2 regions of the Nocardiopsis sp. iso_237 genome follow, and region 2 is predicted to be linked to the other one. Evidence: predicted binding sites of a transcription regulator. Region 2 holds the regulator's gene; the other holds the start of a gene.
What was found. Region 2 encodes LexA, which represses DNA repair genes until DNA is damaged. Its sites were predicted from a motif close to TCGAACANNTGTTCGA; they were not measured.
Positions count from the first base shown of each region.

Region 1: a site for LexA is predicted at 3,681-3,696, ahead of recA (recombinase RecA). Genes of this name have one in related genera too.

Region 1 covers NZ_CM149669.1:4,710,833-4,722,718, reverse strand. Annotated here, with positions in the region: gene AC0VYM_RS21445 (ATP-dependent helicase) at 1-3,308, opposite strand, end outside; gene AC0VYM_RS21440 (DUF3046 domain-containing protein) at 3,430-3,624, shown strand; gene recA (recombinase RecA) at 3,806-4,927, shown strand; gene AC0VYM_RS21430 (regulatory protein RecX) at 4,920-5,513, shown strand; gene AC0VYM_RS21425 (class I SAM-dependent methyltransferase) at 6,045-6,674, shown strand; gene AC0VYM_RS21420 (S9 family peptidase) at 7,046-9,055, opposite strand; gene AC0VYM_RS21415 (amino acid ABC transporter permease) at 9,385-10,509, opposite strand; gene AC0VYM_RS21410 (amino acid ABC transporter permease) at 10,506-11,180, opposite strand; gene AC0VYM_RS21405 (glutamate ABC transporter substrate-binding protein) at 11,260-11,886, opposite strand, start outside.
Region 2 covers NZ_CM149669.1:1,699,543-1,711,428, forward strand. Annotated here, with positions in the region: gene AC0VYM_RS07730 (long-chain-fatty-acid--CoA ligase) at 1-279, opposite strand, end outside; gene leuS (leucine--tRNA ligase) at 557-3,052, shown strand; gene AC0VYM_RS07740 (hypothetical protein) at 3,144-3,752, shown strand; gene AC0VYM_RS07745 (hypothetical protein) at 3,749-4,417, shown strand; gene AC0VYM_RS07750 (LysR family transcriptional regulator) at 4,548-5,477, opposite strand; gene AC0VYM_RS07755 (sugar O-acetyltransferase) at 5,566-6,117, shown strand; gene AC0VYM_RS07760 (alpha/beta hydrolase family protein) at 6,205-7,287, opposite strand; gene lexA (transcriptional repressor LexA) at 7,337-7,990, opposite strand; gene nrdR (transcriptional regulator NrdR) at 8,679-9,161, shown strand; gene AC0VYM_RS07775 (vitamin B12-dependent ribonucleotide reductase) at 9,290-11,886, shown strand, end outside.

The sequences.
Region 1 (11,886 bases), 3.0 Mb from region 2:
ACCTCCCTGCGCAGCCGGGCGACCGAGCCGCGCCGCAGACGGCGCAGCACGTCGTCGTCGCACCACTCGGTACCGCTGCCGCCGGGCCGGAACCCGCCCCTGACCACCCGTCCGCGCCCCGCCAGCTCCCGCAGGGCACCCTCCACCGCGTCACGCCCCAGTCCCAGCCGCCGGGCCGCCTCCGCCGAGGTGAACGGCGCGTGCGTGCGCGCGTACCGCGACACCAGGTCGACCAGCGGCTCCTCCACCGGCTCCAGGAACACCTCCGGCACACCGGACGGGGGCTCCGCGCCCAGGGCGTCACGCAGCCGGGCCGTGTCCTCCACCGCGCACCACCGCTCGGCCCCGGCCACCCGCATCCGGACTACGCGGCCCGAACCCTCCAGCCCGGCCAGCCACTCCCGTCGCACACCCCGCTCGGCCGCCTCGGCGGTGGTCAGCGGACCCACCTCCCGCAGCAGGTCGGCGGCGCCCTCCAGGTCCCGCACCGGGGCGGCGGTCCGCTGCAACAGGGCGTCAGTGTGCTCCACCACCTCCGGGTCCAGCAGCTCCCGCAGGTCGGCGCTGCCCAACAGGTCCGCCAACAGCGACGGGTCCAGGGTGAGCGCCTGCGCGCGCAGCTCGGCGGCGGGGGCGTCCCCCTCGTACAGGAACGCCGCTGTGTACTCCATCAGCAGCGACCGGGCGAACGGCGAGGCCTGCGGGGTCTCCACCTCCACCACCCGCACCCGCCGCGCCCGCACGTCGGTGAGCACCTCGGCCAGCGCGGGCACGTCGAACACGTCCCGCAGGCACTCGCGCACCGTCTCCAACACGATCGGGAACGACCCGTACCGGCCCGCCACCGACAACAGGTGCTGGGCCCGCAACCGCTGCTGCCACAGCGGCATCCGCCGGTCCGGGCGCTGGCGGGGCAACAGCAGCGCCCGCGCCGCGCACTCACGGAACCGGGACGCGAACAGCGCCGACCCGGTGAGCTCGTCGGTGACCACGGCCTCCACGGTCTCGGGGTCCAACGACACCAGGTCGGTCAGCTCTCCCGCACGCAGGAGGCCGCCCGCCTCCACGTCCGGCAGCCGCAGCACGATCCCGTCGTCACCGTGCACCACCTGCGCGTCCGTCCCGAACCGCTCCCGTGCCCGACCGGCGATCGCCAGCGCCCACGGGGCGTGCACCCGGGCCCCCAGCGGCGAGTGCACCACCGCCCGCCAGTCGCCCACCTGGTCACGGAAGCGCTCGATCACCACCGTGCGGTCGTCGGGCACGCTCCCGGTCGCCTCCCGCTGGTCGGCCACGTACTCCACGAGGTTGTCCGCGGCCCAGTCGTCCAGCCCCGCGTCCGAGGCCAGCTCACGACCGGCCACCTGGTCGCGGTCGGCCAGCTCGCGGGTCATCGCGCCCACCGCCCGGCCCAGCTCCGCCGGACGGCCCAGGGCGTCCGCCTTCCAGAACGGCATCCGGCCCGGCCTGCCAGGGGCGGGGGAGACCATCACGCGGTCGGCGGTGATCGCCTCGATCCGCCACGAGGTCGAACCCAGCACGAACACGTCGCCCACCCGCGACTCGTACACCATCTCCTCGTCCAGCTCACCGACACGGGTCGGCGCCCTGCTCGACGACTCCGAGGCCAGGTGCACGCCGTACATGCCCCGGTCCGGGATGGTGCCGCCGCTGATCACCGCCAGCCGCTGGGCGCCGGGCCGGGCCCGCAGCACGTCCTCCTCGCGGTCCCACACCAGACGCGGTCGCAGCTCGGCGAACTCGTCCGAGGGGTAGCGGCCCGACAACATGTCCAGCACCGACTCCAGGACCGCGTTGCTCAGGCGGGCGAAGGGCGCCGCCCGGCGCACCAGCGCCGCCAGCCCGGACACCGTCCATTCGTCCATCGCCACCATCGCCACGACCTGCTGTGACAGCACGTCCAGGGGATCGCTGGGCATCTCCAGCCGTTCGATCCCGCCCGCGCGCATGCGCTCGGTCACCACGGTGGTCGCCAGCAGGTCGCCCCGGTACTGCGGCAGGAACACCCCGTGCGAGGTCTCACCCACCTGGTGCCCCGCGCGGCCGACCCGCTGGAGGCCGCTGGCCACCGACGGGGGAGCGGCCACCTGGACCACCAGGTCCACCGCGCCCATGTCCACCCCGAGTTCGAGGCTGGAGGTGGCCACCACGCACCGCAGCCGCCCCGCCTTGAGGTCGTCCTCGATGAGCTCCCGTTCGGCCTTGGACACGGACCCGTGGTGGGCGCGCGCGATCACCGGAGCGCCGCCCCGGCTCTGCTCGGACTGGCCGGTGACCTGGGCGGCGACCTCCTCGCCGGGCAGGCCGCCGTCGACGCGTTCGGCGTGGAGGTCGTTGAGCCGGGCGCACAGCTTCTCGGCGGTGCGGCGGCCGTTGGTGAACACGATGGTGGAGCGGTTGGCCTCGACCAGGTCCAGGACCCGGCGCTCCATGTGCGGCCACACCGAACCGCGGCTCATGGTGTTGCCCGCGCGCGGGTCCGGGGGAAGCCCCTCGGCGGTGGCGGGCGGGCTCCCGGGTTCGTCGAGGTCGGGGACGGACGCCTCCACCCGAAGGTCCATGCGCGGGGTGTCCGGCGGGGCCACGATCACGGCGCCCGCCTCGGCGGCACCCCCGCCGGTGCCGGTCAGGTAGGCGGCGACGGTCTCACGCGGGCGCACGGTGGCGGACAGGCCGATCCGCTGCGCCGGGCGGTCCAGCAGGGCGGACAGGCGTTCCAGACTCAGTGCCAGGTGGGCGCCGCGCTTGGTCCCGGCCAGGGCGTGCACCTCGTCCACGATGACGGTCTCCACCCCCGCCAGACCCTCGCGGGCCCGGGAGGTCAGGACCAGGAAGAGGGACTCGGGCGTGGTGATGAGGACGTCCGGCGGGTGGGTGGCCATCCGACGCCGCTCCTGGGCGGGGGTGTCGCCGGTGCGCACCCCCACGGTGACCGGGGACAGGGCCTCCCCGCCGCGCTCGGCGGCGGCCGCGATTCCGGCCAGCGGCTGGCGGAGGTTGCGCTCCACGTCCACGGCCAGCGCCTTGAGGGGCGACACGTACAGGACCCGGCAGCGCTTCGACCGGTCCGTCGGCACCGGGGCGTGGGTGAGCCGGTCCAGGGACCACAGGAAGGCCGACAGCGTCTTGCCCGACCCGGTCGGCGCCACCACCAGCGTGTCCCGGCCGGAGGCGATCGTCCGCCAGGCCTCGGTCTGGGCGGCCGTGGGACCGTTCGGGAAGGCCCCTTCGAACCAGGCCCGGGTCGCCGCTCCGAAGGGTGCCAGGGGGTCGGTCGCTCCGCTCATCGCACCAGTCTGCCCAAGGGGTCCGACAGATCGTCGGAGGACACCCGGGCGCGCGGACCGGGTGGAATCCGTCCTGTGGACGAGTCCCCGCGGCTCCCTCCGGTCACTCATACTGGGGCCGATGAGACTCACTGTTTTCTGGCACAACATGCACGCCCAGTTCGGCGAGGCCTACGCGGACAGCCTGGCCAAGGACTACGTCATCGAGAAGCTCGGTTCCCGCACGGTCAACCAGGCGCTGGCCGACGGGATCTCGGCCAAGGAGGTGTGGCGGGCCGTGTGTGACGCGTTCGACCTTCCCGCCTCCGTCCGCTGACCCGGCCTTCGCCAAGCCCGCGTAAAAACCCGGACGCCAGGGGTTCGTGCCGGATTTCGAACATGAGTTCGGGTAGTCTGGGTTCTCGACGGGCGGACGCCGAGCGTCGCGATTGTCGTACCGACCGCGTAGCGTCATGCGCATCATGAAGAAAAAGGCATCAACCCAACAGGGGAATCCCGTGGCATCTGGAGACCGAGACAAGGCTCTCGAAACAGCGCTCGCGCAGATCGAGCGGCAGTTCGGCAAGGGCTCCGTCATGCGCTTGGGGGACGACGACCGTCCGCCGATCGAGGCGATCCCCACCGGCGCCATCGCGCTGGACGTCGCCCTGGGTATCGGCGGCCTGCCCAAGGGCCGGGTCGTCGAGGTCTACGGCCCCGAGTCCAGCGGTAAGACCACCGTCGCCCTGCACGCGGTGGCCAGCGCCCAGAAGATGGGCGGCATCGCCGCCTTCGTCGACGCCGAGCACGCGCTCGACCCCGAGTACGCCAAGAAGATCGGCGTCGACACCGACAACCTCCTCCTCTCCCAGCCGGACACCGGTGAGCAGGCGCTGGAGATCGTCGACATGCTCATCCGCTCCGGCGCCGTCTCGATCATCGTGATCGACTCCGTGGCGGCCCTGGTGCCCCGCGCCGAGATCGAGGGCGAGATGGGCGACAGCCACGTCGGCCTCCAGGCCCGGCTCATGTCCCAGGCGCTGCGCAAGATCGCCGGTGCCCTGCACTCCACCGGCACCACCGCGATCTTCATCAACCAGCTCCGCGAGAAGGTCGGCGTCATGTTCGGCTCGCCGGAGACCACCACCGGTGGCAAGGCGCTGAAGTTCTACGCCTCGGTCCGCCTGGACGTGCGCCGCATCGAGACGCTCAAGGACGGCACCGACGCGGTCGGCAACCGCACCCGCGTCAAGGTCGTCAAGAACAAGGTCGCGCCGCCCTTCAAGCAGGCCGAGTTCGACATCCTCTACGGTGTCGGCGTCTCCCGCGAGGGCAGCCTCATCGACCTGGGCGTGGAGCACGCCATCGTGCGCAAGTCCGGCGCCTGGTACACCTACGACGGCACCCAGCTCGGGCAGGGCAAGGAGAACGCCCGCAACTTCCTGCGCGAGAACGTGGACGTGGCCAAGGAGATCGAGAAGAAGATCAAGGAGAAGCTGGGCATCCCCGGTCAGGGTGACGACAGCGCCTCCGGCCCCGCCGAGCCCAAGGCCGCCGACCCGGTCAAGGCCGAGGAGCCCAAGGCCCCCGCCAAGCGGGCCGCCGCCAAGACCACCAAGGCCGCCGCCCCGGATGCGTGAGGGGCGCCGGTCACCTGACCGCACCGGACCGGCCGAAGCCGATCCGGTGAGCGCCGACGAGGAGGCCGCTCCGGGTGGGCAGCCCGGAGCGGACCTCGAGAACAAGGCCAGGAACCTGGTCCTGAGGATGCTCACCCACTCCCCGCGCACCCGCGCCCAGCTGGAACGCTCCCTGCACCGCAGGGAGTACCCGGACGAGGTGGTGGAGCAGGTCCTCAACGGCCTCGACGAGGCCGGGCTGATCGACGACGCCGCCTTCGCCCAGGCCTGGGTCTCCTCCCGGCAGCACGGCAGACACCTGTCCCGCCGCGCCCTGACCCAGGAGCTGCGCACCCGGGGCGTGGAGGAGGAGACCGTCCGCGAGGCGGTCTCCGAGGTCAGCGACGAGGACGAGCAGGAGGCGGCCCGCGCCCTGGCCCGCAAGAGCCTGCGCGGAAGCCGCAGCAAGGACAAGGAGGCCCGGATCCGCCGCGCCCTGGGCGTCCTGGGCCGCAAGGGATACCCGGGAGGCCTGTCCTACCGCATCGTCCGCGAGGAGATGGAGCAGGAAGGCCTGGAGGCCGACCTGGACCACCCCGACTTCTAGCCTCCCGCCGCCCGGTTCGGGACGGTCGGCCCGAGTGGCGGGGCGAGCAGAGCGCCGGGAGCCTCGTGTTCCCCGCGCGCCTCGACCAACGGTGAACACGGTGCCGGAGCACGCGTGACGGTCATGTCGCCCCTGCGCGGATGGGTGACTCCGGGCGTGATTCGACCAGGTCGTTGGCTCCGCGTGTGTTCTGGACGGGCTGTTCGGGGCGAGGAGCCGGGCTGCCTTGAGTCATGCCTTCGGAGCCGATCCGATCACCCGTGGACACCACGGAGCCGGGGAGCGCCGGTCCGGGACCACCTCGACGATGCGCGTGTACGTGCGACCGGGTGAGATCCGGCCGGACGGGTGATCACGCGGTGCCGGGTCCGCTCTCGGGTCGCGCTGGTCCGCGCGGTGCGAGTGGAGGGACACCGGAGGACCGGGGCCTGGTCCGGAGCGGATTTCGGGTGCCGTGAGCCTTCGCGGGCGTTGGCCGGTTCGACCGCCCAGGCGACGCGGGGATCCGTGCGGATGCTAGCTTCCCTTCCCATGACGGAGCACCAGGACCAGACCAGGGCGGCCTATGACGGGGTCGTCGAGTTGTACGCGTCGATGTTCGCCGGTCGGCTGGAGACACAACCGTTCTCGCGGAACATGATCGGCACCTTCGCCGAGCTGGTGCGCGGGACGGGGAACCCACGCGCGGCCGACGTCGGCTGCGGCCCCGGACATCTGACGGCCATGCTGCACGACCTGGGGCTGGACGCCTTCGGCCTGGACCTCTCCCCGGCCATGGTCGAGCACGCACGGCGGGCGCACCCGTCCCTGCGGTTCGACGAGGCGCGGATGGAGGTCCTGCCGGTCGAGGACGGCGCGCTCGGCGGCGTGCTGGCCCACTACTCGATGATCCACACCCCGCCCGAGGAGCTGCCCGCGCTGCTGGCCGAGCAGGCGCGCGTACTGGCGCCCGGGGGTCTGCTGCTGGTCTCGTTCTTCGGCACGGACGGCCCGGAGACGATCCGCTTCGACCACAAGGTGGCGCCCGCCCACAGCTGGCCCGCGGATCGATTCGCCGAACTGCTGGCCGACGCCGGGTTCACCGTGTTCGCGCGGCTGCTCCACGATCCGGCCTCCGAACGGGGCTTCCTCGACGCCCACCTCCTCGCCCGCCTCGGTTAGACGGACCGTGCCCGGTTCCGGAGGGCGGGGTTCAGGAAGGTCCGTTCCCGCTCATCGAACAGGGCCCGGTCGGCGCCCGCACTCGGCCCTGGAAGGCGGGGCGAGTTCGATTCCGGTGCAGCGCGTCGAGCAGGACTCCAGCGCCGGGTCCGCCTCGGTGAGACGCCCGAACTCGGCCCTGGAGGGCGGAGCTGGGGAAGTCCCTGTTCCCGCTCATCGAACAGGGCCCGGTCGGCGCACAGGCGCTCTCCCCACAGGCGTCGGCTGCGGCGACTCCGTGCACCCCTTCGGCGGAGGGGTGACCTTTCCGGCGCCCTCTCCGTGCGGGCCCGAACTCCGACAGGGTGACGACCCGGCTCCGCGCGCGAGGGTCAGGTCGGTTCCGTGCCTTCCCGGACCACGGGCTCGCCGGTCACGGCGGTCACACCAGCCTCCGGGGTCACCTCCGGAAGCTGCTCCACCACCGGGAGGTCGTCCTCCGGTTCCTCGCGCGGCGCGGGGGGATCGGTGGTGAGTTCCAGCGGGGCCACGTCCGGCGTGAAACCGAACACCCCCGCGTAGAAGGCCAGCTCCGCCTCCAGGGTGCGGACACGCGCGGCCTCGGACCGGAAGCCGTGCGCCTCGCCCTCGAACTCCAGTAGCGCGTGCGGCACCTGGCGCCTGCTGAGCCCCGTGGCCATGCGGGTCGCCTGGTCGGGGGTGACCACCCTGTCCTCCAGTCCCTGGAAGAGCAGCACCGGGGCCTTGATCTCACCGATCCGGTTGATCGGTGACCGCTCCCGGTAGGTCTCCACGAAGCCCGGCAGGGTCCCGACCAGCGTGTCCGTGAAGCGTGACTCGAAGTCGTGGGTGGACTTGACCAGCCCCAGCAGGTCCGTGACGCCGAAGTACGACACCCCACAGGCGAAGGTGTCACCGGTCAGGGCGAGCAGCGCGGTGAGCCCGCCCGCGCTCGGCCCCCGGATCGCCAGGCGCTCGGGGTCGGCCAGCCCCTGCTCCACCAGGGCGCGGGCGGCGGCGGTGCAGTCCTCGACGTCCACCGCGCCCCACTCCTTGTGCAGGCGCTTGCGGTAGGAGCGCCCGTAGCCCGTGGAACCGCCGTAGTCCACGTCCACGACGCCGATCCCACGGCTGGTGAAGTAGGCCTTGACCAGGTCCAGCGAGCGCGAGGCCTGCCCGACCGGGCCGCCGTGCGCCCACACCACGTAGGGGGCCGGGCCGTCCGAGGAGACCCTGGGATTGGTGGGCGGGTACACGTTGGCGTGCACCGTCGCCCCGTAGCGGCCGGGCAGCGTCTCCTTGCGGGGGACGGGCAGGTACGCGGGGTCCACCGCCGTGTCGGTGCCCACGAGGACCTCCACGGTGCGGCGGTCCGGGTCCAGCCGCACCAGGCACCCGGCGGTGTCCGCCGAGGCGGCGATGGCCACCACGCTGGTCCCGTCGGAGTCCAGGTGCGACCACGCGGTCAGGTCGGTGCTGACCGGCTCCAGCTCCAGGGTGTCGGGGTCGTACACGCTCGGCCGCATCGCGGTGTCGCCGTGCAGGGTCACGATCCGTCCGTCGTCCAGCAGGCGGAAGCAGCGTTCGCCAAGGCGCCACGGCGGGGAGTGGAACTCCTCCTCCGCCGGGTACAGGGCGATGGCCTGGCCCTTCAGACCCGCCTGGTAGAGGTTCCAGAAGCCCGGCCAGTCCGAGGCCACGTACAGCGTGGAGTCGTCCGCCCAGACGGGGGCGAGCACGGACTCGTCCACCCCGCCCTTGAGCGTGTACTCCCCGAGCAGCCCGTTCTCGGTGATCTCGCCCACCCGCAGCTCGGTCCCGTCCCAGGGCATCCTCGGGTGGTTCCACCGCACGTAGGCCAGGTGGGTGCCGTCCGGGGAGAGCGTGGGGGAGGCGTAGAAGTGCGCGCCGGAGACCAGCTCGCGGATCGCGGACGGGTCGTGACCGCCCCGCCCCGAGAGCGGGACCGCCACGATGGAACGGCGCACGCCGCCGTCGACGTGCTGTTCCCGCACGCACAGCAGCTGCTTGCCGTCGGAGCCCAGCGCCGGGTCGGCGTAGCGCAGGGCCCCGGGCGACCCGGGCTCGGGGGTCAGCGGGACCGGATCCTTGGCCCCGCGTTCGAGCAGGTAGAGGCGCTGGTCCTCGGAGTTGGCGAAGACCACGCCCACCCGGGCGATGGCCTTGTCGTCGCGGCGGGGGACCGGCAGGTGGGAGCGGCCGCCGTACTCGTGCACCCTCGTGCCCACGCTCCACGGGGCGGGGAGCAGGTCGCGCACGGTGCCGTCCGCGTCCCGGCGCACGAGCGTGGTGCGCCCCTCCTCGTCCGGTCGGTACTCCTCCCACCAGACCTCCTCGCCCAGGACGGACGGGTACGCCATCTGGCGCACTCCTCGGGCGACGTCACCGGCACTGATGGGTGATGGCCAGGAGCCGTGGGGGCTCGACAGTTCAGACATGTCCCGCTCAGGATGGGTCGTGGGTGTGATCAGATGACATGTCGACCTTAGTGCTCCGTGGGCTTCGTGTGCAGTCCCGGTGGGGCCGCCTGTGGGCAGACGGGGTCGGCCGGAGGTCGGTGACGGCGGTGTGGACCCCCGGTGACGCCGCCGAACGGAGCCGGACACCGGTGCCACCCACGACGAAGGCCCCGTGGAACGCACTCGGGGTGCGTCCACGGGGCCTTCGCGGGTGTGGCCGGGGAGCTCGGTTACGAGCTCGAACCCCCGTCGCCGCCGGAGTCGGAGTCCCCGCTGGAACCGGAGTCCCCGTCAGGGTCGGAACCTCCGTCGTCCGAGGCGGGTTCGTTCCGCTCGGGACCCTCGTCGGTCTCGGTGGCGACCGAACCGGACGCCGCCGCCGCGCCACCGGACACCGGCGCGCCGCCGGGGGCGCCGGTCACGGCGGTGGGCGCGCCGCCCGCCGCCGTCGCCTTGGCGGAGGGCCTGCCCCGTCGGGCGTTGCGGCGCTCCAGCCAGATCGCGAACCGGCTGAGCGACAGGTTGATGATGATGTAGATGATCGCGCAGATGATCGCCGCGGGGATCACGTTGCTCTCCCGGGTGGCGACCAGCGTGAAACTGCGCAGGAGCTCCGGGAAGGCGATGATGTAACCCAGCGCGGAGTCCTTGAGCAGGACCACCAGCTGGGCCACGATCGCGGGCATCATCGAGGTGATGGCCTGCGGGATCAGGATGGTCCACATCGTCTGGGTCCGGCTCATACCGATGGACTGCGCTGCCTCGGCCTGACCCTTCGGCACGGCGAGGATGCCCGCGCGGAACACCTCGGCCAGCACCGAACCGTTGTACAGCGTCAGGCCCGTGACCACCGCGACCAGCGCGGTCACCTGGAAGGTGCCGGTCGGGATGTCGAAGAGCTGCCAGGCCACGATGGGCAGCGCCATCGTGAAGAAGATCAGCATCAGCAGCGGGATGCCGCGGAAGAACTCCACGACGGCCCCGGACGGGATGCGGATCCACCACCGCTCGGACAGCCGGCCGATACCGAAGACCAGGCCGAACAGCACCGCCAGCACCGACGCGGTCAGCGCCGCCGTCAGCGTGTTCTGGAGACCGGGGAGGACGTAGCCCGTCCACGTCTCCGGCCGCAGGAACGGTTCCCACTTCTCCGCGGCCCACTGCCCCGACGGGTTGACCGCCCAGGTCTGCGCCGAGAACAGGGGTGACTCGCGCTCGCTCAGGGTCCGGTTGAACCCCAGGTACAGCACGGCCAGCCCGACCAGCCCGAGGGCCACGGTGAAGATCGTGTAGAGGACGTTGCGCGCCTTGGCCTTGGGCCCAGGAGCGTCGAACAGAACGGCCTGCGCGCTCATCGGACCACCGCCACTCGCTTGGCGAGCCAGCCGAAGAAGTAACCCATCGGCAGGGTCAGGATCAGGAACCCGATCGCGAATCCGACGAAGGTCGGCAGGACCGGGGCGATGCCCTGGTCGAACATGAGCTTCATCTCCCGGGACGCCTCCTGGACGCCCAGCCCCGCGACGGAGGCGACGGTGGTGTTCTTGGTCAGCGCGATCAGCACGCTGCCCAGCGGACCGACGACGGTCCGCAGCGCCTGCGGGATGACGATCAGACGCAGGTTCTGGGTGAAGGTCAGGCCCAGGGAACGGGCCGCCTCGACCTGGCCCAGCGGGATGGTGTTGATACCGGCGCGCAGCGATTCGGACACGAAGCACGCGGTGTAGGCGGACAGTCCGATGACCGCCCACCAGAACACGTCCCAGGCCACGGTGTCGGCCAGGCTCAGCCCGAGGGCGCTGTTCAGGCCCAGTCCGCAGAAGAGCAGGACCAGAGTCAGGGGTGAGTTCCGGATGCCCTCGACGTAGGCGGTGGACAGACCGCGCAGCAGCGGGACGGGGGACACCCGCATCGCGGTGAGCAGGATGCCGAGGATGAACGAGAAGACGGCACTGAACAGGGTGAGCCGGACGGTCCATGAGAAACCGTCGACGACCCTGTCGATGTTGCTGAGAAAGGCTTCCATAGGTCCCAGCCGGTCAAGGCTCGGAAGGTGGGGCCGGGCGGTCCCGGCCCCACCTTCCGAACAAGGTCAGATGACGTTTTTAGGCGCAGGCCTCGAGCTCGGGGACGGACTCCTCGTAGGCGAAGTCGGTCGCGCCGAAGGCGTCCTCCAGGTACTCGACGGCCGAGCCGTCCTCCCACATCTTGGTGATGGCCGCGTTGATCTCCTCGCAGCGGTCCGTGGAGCCAGCGGGCAGGCCGACGCCGTACTTCTCCTCACCGAACGGGTTGTTCACCATCCGGAAGTCGTCCGGGTTCTGGGCGGCGAAGCCCGCGAGGATGGTGTTGTCGGTGGTGACGGCGTCGACGGTGCCGTTGCTGAGCAGCTCCAGGCACTCGGAGTAGTTGCCCGCCTCGCGCAGCTCGGCGTCGATCTCCATCTCCTCGGTGATGTTGTGCGCCGAGCGGGAGCCGGAGGCCGAGCACAGGATCTTGCCGCTGAGGTCCTCGGGGCTGTTGATGTCCGAGTTGTCGGCCTGAGTCAGGATGTCCTGCTTGGCGACGTAGTACGGGCCACCGAAGTCGACCACCTGGCGGCGCTCGTCGGTGATCGAGTAGGTCGCGAGGATCATGTCGACCGTGCCCTGCTGGAGGAAGGACTCACGGTTGGCGGAGGCCGCCTCGGTCCACTCGATCTGCTCCGGGGAGTAGCCGAGCTCACCCGCGAT
Region 2 (11,886 bases):
GTAGGCGATCTCACGCGGGGTGAGGAGGACGTTCAGCGGGACGACCACGGCCCCCGCCTTGAGCGCGCCGAAGTACACGAACGGGAAGTACGGAAGGTTGGGGCTGGCCAGCGCCACCCGGTCGCCCGGACGGATGCCCCTGGAGACCAGCAGGTTCGCCACCTGGTTGGCGATCATGTCGGTGACCGCGTAGTTGAGCCGGGTGTCGCCGAAGACCAGGCACTCCTTCTCGGGCGCGGAACGGGCGCCGTCCTCGAGGAGAACAGACAGGTTGAACATGGGGGCCTCCGCAGACAAGTGAATCCGGACCGGTGAGACGAGAGACAGGTGTGACCTGAATCGCGTGTTCTGCGCCACTTTGACGGCAGAGTAACAAACCGGACGGTCGGTGTGGAGGGGCAGAGGGTCCGAAAGACCACCGGTGTGCTGGTCACCCTCTGTGAGGAGGCCCTGGCTCGGGGGGCGTCCCGGACGGTGGAAATCCGGTCTTCGGCCGGGTACCGCAGCCGCTAACCTGAAGGCAACACACCCAGAACCGGCTAAGGAACACTCAGCGATGACAGCGGTAGACGGCGACCAGACGACGGGCGACACCTACGACGCCCGCGCCCTCCAGGACAAGTGGCAGGCGCGCTGGGCCGCCGAGCTTCCGTTCGAGGCCAACACGGACCCGGGCGACACCCGTCCCCGGTCCTACATCGTCGACATGTTCTCCTACCCCTCCGGTGACCTGCACATGGGCCACGCGGAGGCGTACGCCATCGGTGACGTGATCGGCCGCTACCGCTTCCAGCGCGGCGACAACGTCCTGCACCCGGTCGGCTGGGACTCCTTCGGCCTGCCCGCCGAGAACGCGGCCATCAAGAACAACGACCACCCCTACAAGTGGACGTACGCCAACATCGAGACGCAGGCCTCCTCGATGCGCCGCTACGGCCTGGCCCTGGACTGGTCGCACCGCCTGCACACCAGCGACCCCGAGTACTACAAGTGGAACCAGTGGCTGTTCACCCGCTTCTTCGAGCGGGGACTGGCCTACCGCAAGGACGGCCTGGTCAACTGGTGCCCGCAGGACCAGACCGTGCTCGCCAACGAGCAGGTCGTGCAGGGCAGGTGCGAGCGCTGCGGCGCCGACGTCGAGCGCCGCGCCCTCAACCAGTGGTACTTCAAGATCACGGACTACGCCCAGCGCCTGCTGGACGACATGGACCAGCTGGACAACGGCCGCTGGCCGGACGAGATCCTGGCCATGCAGCGCAACTGGATCGGCCGCTCCACCGGCGCCGACGTGCACTTCGAGATCGAGGGCCGCGACGAGCCGGTCACCGTCTACACGACCCGCCCGGACACCCTGTACGGCGCCACCTTCTTCGTGGTGGCGGCCGACGCCGACCTGGCCGAGGACCTGTGCGCGCCCGAGCGGCGCGAGGCCTTCGAGGCCTACCGCGCGGACGTCTCCAAGCTCTCCGACATCGAGCGCCAGACCACCGAGCGCCCCAAGACCGGCGTGTTCCTGGGCCGCTACGCGGTCAACCCGGTCAACGGCGAGCGCATGCCCGTCTGGGCCGCCGACTACGTGCTGGCCGGGTACGGCCACGGCGCCATCATGGCGGTGCCCGCGCACGACCAGCGGGACCTCGACTTCGCCCTCGCGTTCGACCTGCCCGTGCGGGTCGTGGTCGAGACCGGCGAGGCCGACCCCGCCGAGACCGGCGTGGCCACCGCGGGCGAGGGCGTCCTGCGCGACTCCGGCCCGCTGGACGGCCTGGCCAAGACCGAGGCCATCGAGCGCATCATCGGCATCCTGCGCGAGCGCGGCACCGGCGACGCCACGGTCAACTACCGCCTGCGCGACTGGCTGCTGTCCCGCCAGCGCTACTGGGGCACCCCGATCCCGATCGTCCACTGCCCCTCGTGCGGTGAGGTCGCCGTCCCCGACGAGCAGCTGCCGGTCACGCTCCCCGACCTCCAGGGCGCCGAGCTGGCCCCCAAGGGCATCTCCCCGCTGGCCGCCGCCAAGGAGTGGCTGCACGTGGACTGCCCGTCCTGCGGTGGTCCGGCCGAGCGCGACACCGACACCATGGACACCTTCGTGGACTCGTCCTGGTACTTCCTGCGCTACGTCTCCTCGCACCTGGACACGGCCCCCTTCGACACCGACGAGGTGAACAAGTGGGGTCCCGTCGACCACTACATCGGCGGTAAGGAGCACGCGACGCTGCACCTGATGTACGCGCGCTTCTTCACCAAGGTCCTGTACGACATGGGCATGCTCGGCTTCACCGAGCCCTTCCGCCGCCTCACCAACCAGGGCCAGGTCATCAACGAGGGCCGGGCGATGTCGAAGTCGCTGGGCAACGGGGTGGACCTGGGCAAGGAGATCGACGCCTACGGTGTGGACGCGGTCCGGCTGACCATGCTCTTCGCCTCCCCGCCCGAGGAGGACGTGGACTGGGCGGACGTGTCCGTGGTCGCCGCGCAGAAGTTCCTCAACCGCGCCTACCGCGTGATGAGCGAGGCCGGTGCGGCCAGTGCCCCCGGGGTCGACCCGGCCGCAGGCGACACCGAGCTGCGCCGCTTCACGCACCGTTCCATCGAGCAGATCACCGCGCTGGTCGAGGACAAGCGCTTCAACGTCGCCATCGCCCGTTGCATGGAGCTGGTGTCGGCCGCCCGCAAGGCGATCGACTCCGGCCCCGGCGCCGCTGACCCGGCCGTGCGCGAGGCCGCCGAGTTCGTGGCCGTCGCCCTGTCCCTGTTCGCGCCCTACATCGCGGAGGAGGGCTGGGAGAAGCTGGGCCGCAGCGGCTCGGTGGCCGTCGGCAACTGGCCCGAGGCCGACCCCGCTCTGCTGGTCCAGGAGTCCGTCGTCTGCGTGGTGCAGGTACAGAGCAAGGTCCGCGACAAGCTCTCGGTGTCCCCGGACATCGACCCCGCCGAGCTGGAGCGCCTGGCCCTGGCCTCGGAGAAGGCCCAGAGCTTCATCGGTGACAAGACCGTGCGCAAGGTGATCGTCCGCGCGCCCAAGCTGGTGAACATCGTCGTCGGGTGATCCGTCGCGCGGCGCGGTGGTCGCGGTGGCGACCACCGCCCCCTACCTTGGGCGTGACGACTGATGGGGAGGCGGTGTCCGGGTGGGCTCTGTGACGGGTGCTGGACCCCGACCGTGGGTGCGGGCGGCGATCGTGGTGGCGGGCACGGTGGTGGTCTCCGCCGCCGCCGTCGGTGGCGGTCTCTGGCTGGCCGGGGGCGACCCCGACCAACCCAGGGGCGGTGACGCGTACGCCGCGGCGCCCCCGTGCGGCGTGGTTCCCGAGGACGCGATCGCCCAGGCGCTGCCCGGGGCGGTCCTGGAGTCGGACGGCGGCGGGCCCCTGGCGGGCGGGGACGGCACCGCGTGCGTGTGGACCACGGCCGGGCTCGGCGGCGACGAGCAGGGGGTCCTGCGGGTGGACCTGTCCGCGCGCTTCACCGACGCCTCCGCCGAGCCGACCGTGACCGGAGACGAGTCCGCCGCCCTGGCCCAGGCCGCCCTGGTCCCGCCACGCGGCGACACCGTGGTCCTGGGGTCCGGAACCGAGGCCGAGGTCTGGCGCGGCCAGGTCCCCGGCACCGCCGAACTCGCCTTCCACAGTGACAACCTGCTGGTCCGCGTCTCCTACAGCGCGGTGGACGCCGACGACCCCGTGTCCTTCGACCGCGCGGAGGAGACCGTCGTGGCCTTCGCCGGTCAGCTGGGGGAGGCCCTGTGACCGGCCCGTATCCCGGACCCCAGCCCTTCGGCCAGCCCGAGGACCCCGGTGCCGCACCGCCGCAGAGCCGGGGCCTGGCCGTGACCCTGCTCGTCGTCCTGATCGTGGCCGTGCTCGCCCTCGCCGGCTGGCTCGCCTGGTACCTGCTGGGCAACGGCGTGGAACAGGGCGCGTTCGAGGCCGCGCCCGAGTGCGGGATCGGTGAGACCGAGGCCCTCGAAGAGCTCGTTCCCGGGTACGAGAGCGAGATCGAGGAGACCGTCGGTACCGTGCAGGACGCCTTCGGGACGGGGTGGCAGTGCCGCTGGGCCACCCCCGAGGGGGCGGGCGAGTCCGTGCCCTCCGCCGCCACCCTCGTCCTGGTCGCCGCCCCGGTCGAGGGCGGTCCGGAGACCGCCGCCGACACCCTGCGCTCCACGGCGGGCGCGAACGACGCCCAGCCGGTGGACGGCCTGGGGGACGAGGCCCTCACCTGGGTCGAGGAGGGCGCGTTCCAGGTGGGCTGCGTGGGCGTGCGGGTCTCCAACCTGTACGTGGAGTCCTGCTACACCGCCGCCACCGACTACGACGCGGTCGGGTCCGTGGAGGGCGCGGACGCGGCCGAGGACGCCGAACTCCTCGCCCGCGCCGTCGTCGAGCAGCTGCCCGACCCCGAGGCCGACTAGGACGTGTTCCGCGGGCGCTCTCGCCGGTGACGGCGGAGCCGCCAGCGATGCGCGAGGCAGCCTGGCGACGCGAACGCTGAATGCTCCGGGAACACGGCCGCCCGGCTGTGCGCGCCGTCGCGGCGCGTGGTCAGCGGTCCACCCAGTCCGGCAACCACGCGTCGTCAGGGGTCCGTGGCCCGGAGATGCGCAGGTGGTCGCGTAACGCGGTCAGCACCGGGTGCCGGTCCCCGGTCCGGAAGAGCAGCATGTGCGGGTAGACCGGGGTCGGCCCGTGCAGCGGGACGCGTCGCAGGTCGTGGCCCCGGGGCCACAGGTACCGGTCCCCGCCGCCCACGAGGGTGGCCAGCGAGTCCGATTCGGCCAGCGCGTCCATCAGGGCCTCGTCACCGAAGTGGGGGCCGAGCGCGTCGATGCTCAGACCGAAGGCCTCGGACAGGGACCGGTAGAACTCCGCCCACTCCGTACCCGGGCTGATCCCGGGGATCCAGACACGGTGGCCGACCAGGTCCGAGGGCCGGGCCCGGGCCGCGTTCGCCAACGGGTGGCCGGGCCCGACCAGAAGCTCCAGAGGCGCGTCCAGGAGGCGTTCGGCGCTGATCCCGGCCGGAACCCGGTCCGTCGACAGGGCACGGAAGGACGCGTCGACGGTGCCATCGAGCACGGCCCGCGTGGCCTGGGCCGCGTTCTCGTCGCCCAGGGTGACCGTGTCCAGGCTCATCCCGGGGCGGGACCGGTAGAACCGGTAGACGGCCTGGGCCGGAGCGATGCGCCGGTTGAGGACGTCGACGCGCAGGGGCCGGACACCGGGGCGGACGGCCCGCTCGGCCTGCGCGACGGCGGCCAGGACCTTCCTGGCGTGCGGCAGGAGGACCTGCCCGTCCAGGCTCAGCCGGGACCCCCGGGGAGTTCGGACCAGCAGCGAGACCCCGAGGCGCCCCTCCAGGGACGCGATCCGTTTGGAGACCGCCTGCTGGCTGATCCCGAGCTCGCCCGCCGCCGCCTGGAACTGGCCGACCTCCGCGACGGACACGAACGTGCGCAGCGCTTCGACATCCACGGCTTCAGCCTACGTTCACAACCATCGGTTGTGTCAGGCCGGTCGTGAGTTGTTTGACCGTGCCCGCTCCGGGTGCTGGGATCGCCGTATGCCCACTCCATCAGACCAGGTCCTGTATGTCCGGACACCCGAGTTCGCGCGCTTCGCGGAGCGCGTCGCGGAGGTGACCGACGCGACCTCCCGTCTCAACGTGCTGCCCTTCAGCGACGGCGAAGGCCGTGCGGAACTACTCTCGGTTGTGTTCGGTGGCCCGCTGCCGGACTCGGTGACCGTCTATCCGCCCTTCTTCACCGAGTACGGGCTGAACACGACGTTCGGGGAGAACGTCTTCGTCAACCAGGGGTGCACGTTCATGGACAGGGGCGGGATCCGCATCGGGGACCGCGTCATGATCGCCCCGAAGGTCAGCCTCATCACCGGAGGGCACCCGCTGTCCCTCGCGGAGCGCCGCGAGTACATCTCCAACGCCCCGATCGTCATCGAGGACGACGTCTGGATCGGGGCGTCCGCCCAGATCATGGAGGGAGTGACCGTCGGTCACGGCTCGGTGGTCGCCGCCGGCGCCGTGGTCACCCGTGACGTACCCGCCCGCACCCTGGTCGCGGGGGTCCCCGCACGGGTGGTCAGGACGATCGACTGAGTCGGTCGGGTCGCTGGCCGGGGCCCGTCCCGGTGACTCGCCGGGGCGGGCGGTGGCCGTTCCCCGGGGGGCCGTAGCCGGGCTCCGCTACCAGAGGCCGTCGAGGAACCGCTCCAGCGCAGGGGTGACGTCGGGGGAGAACGCGCGGTCCGCGTCGAGGGCCGCGGCCCCCGGGGTGTCGTCGTACTCGCGCAGGATGTGGTCGACCCCGGCCAGGTCGACCCGCTGGGCGCCGTCCAGACCGGTCATGAGCCGGTCGATCTCCTCCTCGTTGACCTGGGCGTCCCGGTCGCCCCACAGGACCAGCACCGGTGTGTCCCCGGGCAGCTCCTCGGCCAGCTCGACCGGGTCGAAGGAGTCGATCCAGGCGAGGTAGTCGGCGCCGTTCGCGTCGAACAGCCCGGTGGCGTCGGTCTCGGGCATCTCCGATCCCGAGCGCACCGCGGCCCGCCCCGCCCGCAGGTCGGAGAGCATCTTCGCGGCGGTCACCTCACCGACACCGCCCTGGGCCTCGGCGGTGCGGACCTGCTCGGACACCTGGCGGTCGATGAGGTCGAGCATCCGGGTGCCGGGAGGAGCGGCCAGCACCAGCGCCGGTTCGGCGTCGAGGACCTCATGGGCGCGCAGAGCGTACAGGGCGCCCTCGCTGTGACCGAGGATGACGGTGCGTTCGGGGTCCACCTCGGGCTGGGCGACCAGCTCCGCGTAGGCGGCGGCCATCTGCTGCTCGAAGACCAGGGGGTCGACCGGTCGGTCGAAGGCCTCCTCCTCGGCCTCGGTCAGGTCGGCAGGGTCGGCGCTGCCGAACTTGTCGTAGCGCAGGGACGCCGCACCGGCTCCGGTCAGCACGCGGGCGAGGTTCAGGTTGGTGTTGGCCTCGGGGCGTCCGTAGCCGTTGCCGTCCCGGTCGGTGGGGCCGCTACCGGAGATGATGAGCACCCCGGGGACGGTGCCCCCGTCGTTCGCGGGGGCGGTGAAGGTGCCGGGCACCGTGAAGCCGCCGCCCTCGAAGGAGACCTCGCGCTCCTGCCCGGGGGAGCCGGGCAGGGCGGGCCCGTCGCCGTCGCTGGGCGCGCAGGCGGAGACCAGCAGGGTCCCGGCGGCCAGGATCGCGGCCAGGAGGGTGCGGGTCGGGGCAGGGGACACGGGGGCGGAGACAGGTGTCGACACGCCCTCAGCGTATCGGCCCGCCCACCGCCCCCGGCTCGGGGATCCGCGCTCAGACCCTGCGCATGACCGTGACGACCTTGCCGAGGATGGTGGCCTCGTCGCCCTGGATCGGCTCGTAGGCGTCGTTGCGCGGCATCAGCCACACGTGGCCGTCCGGCTCGCGGCGCAGCACCTTGACGGTCGCCTCGTCGTCCAGCATCGCCGCGACGATGTCACCGTTCTCGGCGGTCTGCTGCTGACGGACCACCACCAGGTCGCCGTCGGTGATCGCGGCGTCGATCATGGAGTCGCCCACCACGGTGAGCATGAACAGACGGCCCTCACCGACCAGCTGGCGCGGCAGTGCCAGGACGTCCTCCACGGCCTCCTCGGCGAGGATCGGGCCACCGGCCGCGATCCGGCCGACCAGCGGGACCGAGGCGGCCCGGGTGGAGTCGGCGGTGAGCTCCTCCTGGGTGAGGGTCTGGGAGGCCTCCCGGCCGGGGGTGCGCAGCTCCACGGCGCGCGGCCGGTTCTGGTCCCGGTGCAGGTACCCCTTGCGCTGGAGCACCTTCAGCTGGTGCGCCACGCTGGAGGGGCTGGACAGGCCGACCGTGTCACCGATCTCCCGGATGGACGGCGGGTAACCCCGTTCCCGGACGTACCTCTGGATGCAGTTGAGGACACTCTGCTGGCGTGCGGTGAGTTTGGGGGTGTCGGGCACGGACGCGCCCGGATCGCCGACGGGCGAAAGAACGGTGGTGGGTCCGGAGCCGACGGCTCCGGGGTTCTCCTCCGGCACGGCCGGGCCTCCTCGGTGTTCGGTTCGGTCAGGGCCTGCGTGTGTGGCCGGTCACCGGCCACGCGGACCGGACGGCGAAGCCGGTGTGAAATCAAGGTCAACTTTAGTCGTTGCACACGGTGATATCAAACAAGCGTTCGAGAGCCTGTGGGCGGGATCGCGGAGGGATTTCCCTTTGTGTTTTCGGGAGCCGATTTCCGGTGGTCGCACTTATGTGTGTACACGCGCGCCGCGGCCGTTGTCCGTGGAATGCGCGATCCGGTATGGGGTTCGTCTCGCCGTGCCCCGCCGCCACTCCGTGGCCTCGGGAGGGAGCGGAATTCGGTCGGCGGTTCGGTGTGGCGGGCGTCGGGCCGCGCGTCCGCGCCCCCTTATCCTGGGATTCGGCTTCCTCGGCCGCACCCCCCGTTTCCACCTCCTCGAACCCCGTTCCTCGGCCGCCCCGGTTCCCGGATTGGGGACACGCCGTGGGCAGGGTTGCGGGCGTCCGCCCCAGCGCCTAGGTTCGACCACAACATCTGGTGTTGACACGGGGGCCGTAGTCAATAAGTTGTGGTTAAGTAGACTCCTAGGGTTGTTGGTCGGGTACAGGAAAGCCAGGTGAACCGGGATGCACTGTCCGTTCTGCCGTCATCCGGACACCAGGGTGATCGACAGCAGGTCCACCGACGACGGCGCGGCCATCCGGCGCCGCCGGACCTGCCCCGTCTGTGAACGCCGCTTCACCACGCAGGAGACCGTCCTGCTGATGGTCGCCAAGCGGTCCGGGGTCACCGAACCCTTCAGCCGCACCAAGATCATCGCCGGGGTGCGCCGCGCCTGCCAGGGCCGTCCCGTCTCCGAGGACGCCCTCGCCAAGCTCGGCCAGCAGGTCGAGGAGGAGATCCGGGGCCGCGGCGTGGCCGAGGTGCCCGCCCACGAGATCGGCCTGGCCATCCTGGGCCCCATGCGCGACCTGGACGAGGTCGCCTACCTGCACTTCGCCAGCGTCTACCGCGGGTTCGAGAGCCTCGCCGACTTCGAGGCCGAGATCGCCAGCCTGCGGGAGGACCGCGAGGGCCAGACGGAGCCCGCGGTCGACACCACCGGGTAGGACCCGGTACGCCACCGCGAGGTGGGCGGAAGCACGGCGGACACCGTACTCCGCACCACCCCGAACACACATGAACGTCCGCGCGGTCACCGCCGGGTCCGCGCATGACCTTCGGGGGAGACACTGCCATGGCGCGAAAGACGAGCGGTACGGCCCAGCGCGGGGGCAAGGGCCTGAGCTTCGCCCGGGTCAACACCACCGAGGGCGTCCATCCCTACGACACCCTCGAATGGGAACTCCGCGACGTCGTCATGACCAACTGGCGCGACGGCACCGTCAACTTCGAGCAGCGCGGCGTCGAGTTCCCCTCCTCCTGGTCGGTGAACGCCACCCAGATCGTGGCGAGCAGGTACTTCCGCGGTGCCGTGGGCACGCCGGAGCGCGAGTGGAGCCTCAAGCAGCTCATCGACCGCGTCGTCGGCGTCTACGCGAGCACCGGCCGCGAGCACGGCTACTTCGCCTCCGACCAGGACGCCGAGGTCTTCGACCACGAACTCAAGTACGCCCTGGCCCACCAGCTGTTCAGCTTCAACTCGCCGGTCTGGTTCAACGTCGGCACCTCCTCGAAGGCCCAGGTCTCCGCGTGCTTCATCCTGTCCGTGGACGACACGATGGAGTCGATCCTGGACTGGTACAAGGAGGAGGGGCTGATCTTCAAGGGCGGCTCCGGCGCGGGGGTGAACCTGTCGCGCATCCGCTCCAGCAAGGAGCTGCTGTCCTCCGGGGGCTCGGCCTCGGGCCCGGTCTCCTTCATGCGGGGGGCGGACGCCTCCGCCGGGACCATCAAGTCCGGCGGTGCCACCCGCCGGGCCGCCAAGATGGTGGTGCTCGACGTGGACCACCCCGACATCGAGGAGTTCGTCGAGACCAAGTCCCGTGAGGAGCACAAGATCCGCGCCCTGCGCGACGCGGGCTTCGACGTGGACCTGGGCGGCGACGACATGTTCAGCGTCCAGTACCAGAACGCCAACAACTCCGTCCGCGTGTCCGACGCGTTCATGCGCGCCGTGGAGACCGGCTCCGAGTTCGGCCTGACCTCCCGCACCACGGGTGACGTCGTCGCCACGGTCGACGCGAAGGAGCTCTTCCACCGGATGGCCCGCGCCGCGTGGGAGTGCGCCGACCCGGGCATCCAGTACGACGGCACCATCCAGGACTGGCACACCAACCCCGAGAGCGGCCGCATCAGCGCGAGCAACCCGTGCAGTGAGTACCTCAGTCTGGACGACTCGTCCTGCAACCTGGCCTCGGTCAACCTGCTCAAGTTCCTGCGCGAGGACGACACGTTCGACGTCGAGGGGTTCACCAGCCTCGTCGAACTGGTGATCACGGCGATGGACGTCTCCATCACCTTCGCGGACTTCCCCACGGAGTGGATCGGTGAGACCACCCGCGCCTACCGGCAGCTGGGGATCGGCTACGCCAACCTGGGCGCCCTGCTCATGGCCACCGGCCACGCCTACGACTCCGAGGGCGGGCGGGCCGTGGCCGCCTCGATCACCTCGTTGATGACCGCCGCCGCCTACCGCCGCAGCGCCGAACTGGCCGGTGTGGTCGGACCCTACGAGGGATACGCGCGCAACGAGAAGGCGCACGAACGCGTGATGCGCAAGCACTCGGCCGCCAACGACGACCTGCGCACCGTCGGGACCCTGGAGGAGCCCGTCCACGCGGCCGCCACCCAGGAGTGGGCCCGCTGCCTGGAGACCGGTGGACGCCACGGCTGGCGCAACGCCCAGGCCAGCCTCCTGGCCCCCACCGGGACCATCGGGTTCATGATGGACTGTGACACGACCGGGATCGAGCCGGACTTCTCGCTGGTCAAGTACAAGAAACTGGTCGGCGGCGGGTCCATGCGGATCGTCAACCAGGCCATCCCCCGGGCGCTGCGAAACCTGGGGTACCAGGACGAGCAGATCGAGCCGATCGTCGACCACGTGGCCGAGCACGGGCACGTGGTGGACGCCCCCGGGCTGCGCCGGGAGCACTACGAGGTGTTCGACTGCGCCATGGGGCGCCGGTACATCCAGCCCATGGGGCACGTGCGCATGATGGCGGCCACCCAGCCGTTCCTGTCGGGGGCGATCTCCAAGACGGTGAACGTGCCGGAGGCGGCGACGGTCACCGACTTCGAGGAGATCTACTACGAGGGCTGGCGCCTCGGGCTCAAGGCCCTGGCCGTCTACCGGGACAACTGCAAGGTGGGCCAGCCCCTGTCCACCTCGGGGGCGGCCGGGGAGACCGTGGAGGCGCCGAAGCCCGTGCGGCGGCGCCTGCCCAAGAAGCGGCCGAGCGAGACCACCTCGTTCTCGGTGGGCGGGGCCGAGGGCTACATCACCGCGGGCTCCTACCCCGACAGCGGGCTCGGGGAGGTGTTCCTCAAGCTCGGCAAGCAGGGCTCCACCCTGGCCGGGGTGATGGACGCCTTCTCCATCGCGGTCTCCATCGCCCTCCAGTACGGGGTTCCGCTGGAGACCTACGTCGAGAAGTTCACCAACATGCGGTTCGACCCGGCGGGCATGACGGACGATCCGGACATCCGTATGGCGCAGTCGGTGGTGGACTACATCTTCCGCCGCCTCGCCCTGGACCACCTGCCCTACGAGGAGCGGGCCGCCCTGGGAGTGCTCTCCGCCTCGGAGCGTGAGGCCCGGGTCCACGGCGAGGACCCGGTCCAGGCGGCCGTCCAGGTGGAGTCGTACGCGCAGTCGGCGGCCCCGACCGA